2 regions of the Shewanella sp. SM87 genome follow, and region 1 is predicted to be linked to the other one. Evidence: riboswitches for the same ligand, from Rfam matches in the RefSeq annotation. Region 1 holds a riboswitch; the other holds the start of a gene.
The links. Region 1 has a riboswitch for lysine ahead of lysC (lysine-sensitive aspartokinase 3). Riboswitches for the same ligand answer to the same signal wherever they lie in the genome.
Positions count from the first base shown of each region.

Region 2: it holds a riboswitch for lysine, as region 1 does, so the genes downstream of both, L5M11_RS00480 (Na+/H+ antiporter NhaC family protein) here and lysC (lysine-sensitive aspartokinase 3) in region 1, are expected to answer to the same signal.

Region 1 covers NZ_JAKKSC010000019.1:7,123-10,541, forward strand. The annotation lists gene arcA (two-component system response regulator ArcA) at 1-471, opposite strand, end outside; gene L5M11_RS15245 (DUF3293 domain-containing protein) at 1,060-1,494, shown strand; lysine riboswitch at 1,595-1,769, shown strand; gene lysC (lysine-sensitive aspartokinase 3) at 1,920-3,275, shown strand; gene L5M11_RS15255 (succinylglutamate desuccinylase/aspartoacylase family protein) at 3,277-3,419, shown strand, end outside.
Region 2 covers NZ_JAKKSC010000001.1:103,499-106,917, reverse strand. The annotation lists gene L5M11_RS00490 (electron transfer flavoprotein subunit beta/FixA family protein) at 1-726, shown strand, start outside; gene L5M11_RS00485 (electron transfer flavoprotein subunit alpha/FixB family protein) at 727-1,653, shown strand; lysine riboswitch at 1,749-1,945, shown strand; gene L5M11_RS00480 (Na+/H+ antiporter NhaC family protein) at 2,025-3,419, shown strand, end outside.

The DNA of each region.
Region 1 (3,419 bases):
TTCACCCTGTGGGCTCACTAATGAACGGCTGTTGATCTCTAAGCTCCAATCATTGAAGCGGTAGTATTCTACTGAGCTCTTTTCTTCGACTTCAGCGCCAGCGCTGTTGACACGAGTCAGAAGGTTACGAGCACGAATCGTTAATTCACGTGGGTTGAACGGCTTGGTAATATAATCGTCCGCGCCAATTTCAAGTCCAAGAATTTTGTCGACTTCGTTGTCACGACCTGTCAGGAAGATAAGACCGATGTTGTTGATTTCACGTAGTTCACGTGCCAACAATAGACCATTCTTACCTGGCAAGTTAATGTCCATAACGACCAAGTTAATTTTGTTTTCCTGCATAGCCTTATGCATTTCTGCGCCATCATTGGCCTCAGTTACCACATACCCTTCTGCCTCGAAAATACTTCTCAGCGTGTTACGGGTAACGGCTTCATCTTCAACGATCAGAATGTGCGGATTTTGCATATTATTTACCTAAATTTTAATCAGTTTATACTAACCAATAAGAGCAACTTACTTCGGGCTCTTATATTCATAAAAGCGTTGATACTTCCTTGAACTGCTTTGTGCTCAAAAGGAAAATCTTTACGGTGACATCTATATCTTGATGTAGATTAAGTGCACGTTTAAGTGTAATACGAGAAAACGTAATCAGTACCAACTTCGATAAGCAATAGTTAGAATAAGTTCCTTAACTATTGTTTTTTTTAAATGTTTAAAAGACAAATCAAATGTAGAACAGATTTTAAACAGATGCCCGGTCAGTTCACGTTACTTTAAGCGATATATGTAACAAACTGTATTGAACGATAAGCATCTTGCTCAATCTGTTTCAACTCACCAGTACGTACATTGTACTCGTTTTAGTCATTTGTTAACAAATGAAATGTTAACAAATTTTAGGTGAGCAGGGGTTTTTACCATGATATTTACTTTAGCTATTGATTAGTATAACTAATGTATTTCTTATTCCTGTGAGCCAGTTCACGCCTCTTTGGATTTTACAATCACTCTGCTACACTAGCTTGGGTTCATTTTTCGACTAGACTACCAATGGACAATACGACTCAAAATTTGTGGCAATGTTACCAAGCGCCGTTGTTTTTGCTGACTCAAGCATTATCCTGTGATTTTTCCTTTGCTGTTATTACCGCTCATAATCCCGCTTCAAAGCTTCTCTCTCCTAGCCAAAACCGTTTACTCGATCGCCAACTTCTCCGTGAAATTGAATTACTCGGTAGCCCTTATCGTGCTTTAGTGGGCGCAGCACCGGATTTATCCCACATGGAAAAAAGTTGGGCCGTGTTTATCGATAGAACGATGGCATTGCAATTGGGTAAGAAATTTAATCAATATGCGATTTATGTTGTCGAACAAGGGGATGTGAGCTTAGTGCCTTGCACCTTGGATGGACATGATGAAGTGTGTTTAGGCAAATTTAGAGATTATGTGCAGCTGGTATACGAGCTACCCGATTTGAACATTTAGTTGTTTTCAAAAGATTTTATTTAAATTGTTCATTTGTTATGAAATTAGCATTGACTTCATTAGGGGTTTATTGCTACTTTTTTCGTCCCTTTCCTAGGAAAGGAACAGAAGAGGAGCGTTAACTAGGTAGTCGGTCAGAGGAGCACAAACTCCAGCGATGACTGATGAGGGAGATTAACGCCGAGGCATAGATATGGTTGCTGCATGTTTATGTCGGTCGCTCAGGCTGAATCCTGACGATTGTCACCTGTAATTGGTGGAGAGCTTCTGGTGACGATTGCTGTTTCCCTTCTTTTGGGGTGCGTTATCATTGAGCACCAGGCTCTTCGAACGAAGTCAGTTCGGAGTGTGATCATGTTAGTTAATCAATATCTTATTCAATCTGCATTTATTTGTTGCCCTACGTGTTTCACGGAGGTGCGCTAATGTCCCTCGTTGTCGCAAAATTTGGTGGCACCTCAGTTGCCGACTATAACGCTATGAATCGCTGTGCAGACATAGTGTTAGCTAATCCTCATTGTCGTTTAGTCGTGGTCAGCGCTTCGAGCGGCGTGACTAATCTGTTAGTGGAATTGACCCAAGAATCGATCAACGACGATGGCCGATTACAGCGATTAAAACAAATTGCCCAAATTCAATATGCGATTTTAGATAAGCTCGGTCGTCCTAACGATGTGGCCGCCGCATTAGATAAATTATTGAGTCGCATGTCGGTATTGAGTGAAGCGCTCGCATCACAACGCAGCAAAGCGACTATGGATGAGTTGTTGTCCCTCGGTGAGCAATGTTCTTCGGCGTTGTTTTCGGCGGTGATCCGCGAGAAAGGTGTCAACTCAAGTGCCTTCGATGTGCGCCGAGTATTACGTACTGACAGCCACTTTGGCCGCGCTGAACCTCAGGTTGAAAAGATTGCGACTTTAGCTCGTGATTATCTACAGCCACTGTTAGCGGAGCAAGTGATTGTGACACAAGGCTTTATCGGTGCCGATGAATCGGGTCAAACGACCACGTTAGGTCGCGGCGGTAGTGATTATTCTGCTGCACTGTTAGCTGAAGCGTTACGCGCCTCAGCGGTAGAGATTTGGACCGATGTCGCGGGGATTTATACAACGGATCCTCGTTTGGCGCCCAATGCCTTTCCGATTGCCGAGATCAGTTTCAATGAAGCCGCCGAGATGGCGACCTTTGGTGCCAAGGTATTGCATCCAGCGACTATTCTTCCTGCCGTTCGTCAGCAAATTCAAGTGTTTGTGGGTTCAAGTAAAGAGCCTGAAAAGGGCGGAACTTGGATCCGTCATCAAGTGGAAGATGCGCCCGTATTCCGCGCTGTGGCTTTGCGCCGCGATCAAACCCTGTTAAATCTTCACAGCTTGCAAATGTTGCATGCGCAGGGCTTTTTAGCGGAAACCTTTGCGACATTAGCGCGACATAAGATCAGTGTGGATTTGATTACCACATCAGAAGTGAATGTGTCTCTAACCCTCGATAAAACCGGTTCAGATTCAAGTGGACAAGGTCTGTTGAGTGAGGCATTGCTGCAAGAATTATCACAGCATTGTCGTGTGCGAGTTGAAGATGGATTGGCCTTAGTGGCGATTATCGGTAATCGTATTGCGACGACACCGGGTATCTGTCGCCGTGTATTTGAAGTGTTAGAGCCACACAATGTGCGGATGATTTGCCAAGGTGCCAGCCCACATAATCTGTGTGTGTTAGTGGCCGAAGCGGAAGCGGCACAAGTGGTTAAATCGCTGCATCAAAATCTGTTCGAAGGCGTTTAGTATGTTGCCGACAACATCGTCTCTGCAAATCGGGGAGCTTGCCGCAGGGCAAGCACTCACTTTGCCTATCTACCATTTCAAGCCGAGTGACGATAAGGCGACTGGCCCCAAAGTGTATATTCAAGCCAATGTCCACGGTGCTGA
Region 2 (3,419 bases), on a different contig from region 1:
CGCGTTGTTGATGCCAATGTGAAGGTCAGGGTCAAAGCTGACAATACAAGTGTTGACACTGCAAACCTAAAAATGGCGTTGAACCCTTTTTGTGAAATCGCAGTAGAAGAAGCGGTTCGTTTAAAAGAAGCGGGTAGCGCTACTGAAGTGGTTGTTGTCAGTATTGGTAATAAAGCCGTGCAAGAACAACTGCGTACCGCGCTTGCATTAGGCGCAGATCGTGCAATTCATATCGATACTGAAGAAGAGCTCGTGCCAGTGTCTATCGCCAAATTGCTCAAAGCGGTACAAGACAAAGAACAAGCAGAGCTGGTGATTTTTGGTAAGCAATCCATCGATGGTGATAATAACCAAACTGGCCAAATGTTTGCCGCGTTAATGGATATGCCACAGGCGACCTTTGCTTCAGAAATCAAATTAGAAGGGAATACGTTACAAGTCACCCGTGAAATTGACGGCGGCATGCAAACTCTCAAATTACCTTTACCTGCTGTTGTGACCGCCGATTTACGTTTGAACGAACCCCGTTACGCTTCATTGCCTAACATAATGAAAGCTAAGCGTAAGGCATTAGAAGTATTTACTGTGGCAGACTTAGGCGTGACGTTAAAGAGTCACCAAACGATTGTGAAGGTCACTCCGCCAGCTGAACGTAAAGCGGGCATCATGGTAGCGTCGGTAGCCGAGCTAGTTGAAAAGTTAAAAAATGAAGCGAAGGTGATCTAAATGGCCATTTTAGTATTAGCTGAACATGATAATGCAGCACTGAAACTCGATACGGCAAAAATTGTTACCGCCGCCCGCGCCATAGGCGATGAAGTACATGTTTTAGTAGCTGGTCACCAATGTGGCGCGGTTGTCCAAGCGGCACAGGCACTACAAGGCGTTAGCCAAGTACTCGTTGCCGATGCCAGCGTGTATGAAGCGCATTTAGCGGAAAATTTTGCCAAATTGCTGGTGGACTTAGCGCCAAACTATGGTCACATTCTGGCCTCGGCTTCAAGTTTAGGTAAGGACACGCTTCCGCGCGTTGCGGCATTATTAGATGTCGCGCAAATCTCAGAAGTCATTACTGTTGTCAATGCCGATACCTTTGTGCGCCCTGTGTATGCGGGTAACGCCTTAGCGACAGTGCAAAGCCATGATGCCATTAAAGTGATGACAGTGCGCGCCAGTGCGTTTGACGCTGCGCCAGAAGGTAACAGTGCGGCTGTGACGACACTCGATAAAGTGTTTGAAGCGAGAACTCAGTTTGTTTCTCAATCGCTGACAGTTTCTGCCCGTCCAGAGTTAGGCAATGCTGGCATTATCGTATCTGGCGGCCGAGGCATGGGCAGTGGTGAAAACTTCGGCATGTTAGAACAACTTGCTGACAAGCTCGGTGCAGCAGTTGGCGCATCACGCGCCGCAGTTGACGCAGGTTTTGTGCCTAACGATTTACAAGTGGGTCAAACCGGTAAAATCGTTGCGCCAAACTTGTATATTGCCGTCGGTATTTCTGGCGCGATTCAGCATTTAGCCGGCATGAAAGACGCTAAAGTCATCGTTGCAATCAACAAAGATCCTGAAGCGCCGATTTTTCAAGTTGCCGATTATGGACTCGTTGCAGATCTGTTTGAGGCGGTTCCTGAGCTGATTACAAGTCTCAGTTGATTTTATCTGTGATCTAGGTCACATTAAGTGGCTTTGCGGTAGCATCTGCTAAGCCGCTTATGTTTTTATGTGCCTCACGCCCGTGCAAGGGCGTTCTTAGAAGTAGAGGCGCGCCAAATATTAGTAGTGATCAGTAGGGTGATTCCGTTGATCGATTGCGAAAGGATTTGGTGCCGAAGTGGTTCGATTTATCACGATCGACTGCTGGGGTTGTACCTAATAGGTGCAGCACTGCCATAGTATTTTCCGATATGGATATTGGGAATAGTTACTATGGAGCGCTACTGATAGGACAGGTGACCTTGGGTATCTATTGCCTTTTCCCACCAGTTCAGTCGCCCTCCATTCGTATTTAACGAAGATAATAATCAATGACTGTTATGAATTATGCCGATTCGGCACTTTCCTTGTTGCCGCCTGCGGTGGCTATCGTGTTGGCGATATTGACTCGCCGTGTACTGCTTTCTTTGGGGTTAGGTATTTTAATTGGTGCTTTATTGCTCAATCAATTTTCACCTTTAGCAACGGGTGAGTTTGTATTTAATGGCGTGAAAGGGCTTTTTTGGACTGATAAAGGTCTAAATTCGTGGAACTTATATATTCTCGGTTTCTTAATTGTACTGGGAATGATCACAGCGTTAATTACCGTAAGTGGCAGCGCGCGGGCTTTTGCCGATTGGGCTCGTTTACATATACGTAATAAACGTGACGCTAAACTATTGACCATGTTTTTAGGTTGCGTAGTTTTTATTGACGACTATTTCAATAGCTTAGTTGTTGGTTCGGTCGCTCGACCTGTTACCGATCGTTATTATGTTTCCCGCGCTAAGTTAGCTTATTTATTAGATTCTACTGCGGCGCCTGTGTGCGTTATTTCTCCAGTTTCGAGCTGGGGCGCTTATATTATCGCACTCATTGGCGGGATATTAACTGCCCATGGTTTTGCTGATACGGGTCATTTGAGTATTTTTATTCAAATGATCCCGATGAACTTTTATGCAATCTTCTCCTTGTTATTATTACTTTTTGTTGTCTTTATGGGATTAGATGTTGGGCCAATGCGTGAGCATGAGCTCAATGCCCAACGTGGTAATTTATACGATGAGTCTAAAGGATTACCGCCTGGGGCGAACGCGGATTTACCTGAAGCCGAAACCGGTAAGATTTTAGGTCTGTTCCTGCCGATTACCGTATTGGTATTTGCAACCCTCTATTTTATGATTAACAGTGGCGCTCAAGTACTCGCGGCGGAAGGGATTGAATTTAATATTATTTCTGCTTTTGAGAAAACCGATGTCAGTTCATCACTTTTCTTTGGTGCATTAATTGGTCTAGCTGTTTCGCTGATATTGAATTTAGTGCAAGGCGTTGAGAAATTGATGATAGTCAAAGGTATAGTGCAGGGCGCTCGCTCTATGCTGCCGGCGATTTACATCCTGTTATTTGCTTGGACAATCGCAGGTGTGATTGGTCAACTCGAAACCGGTAAGTTTATGGCGAGTTTAGCAACAGGAAATATTCCGTTCGCGTTTTTACCCGCCTTAATGTTTGTGCTAGCAGGTATTACCGCGTTCTCAACTGGTACTAGCTGGGGTACGTTCGGGATCATGTTGCCGATTGCTGCTGATATGGCGATGGGAAGCCACACTGGCATGATGTTGCCTATGCTTGCCTCTGTGCTGGCGGGGGCTGTATTTGGCGATCACTGCTCGCCAATTTCCGACACGACTATCTTGTCGTCTACGGGTGCTAGTTGCCACCACATC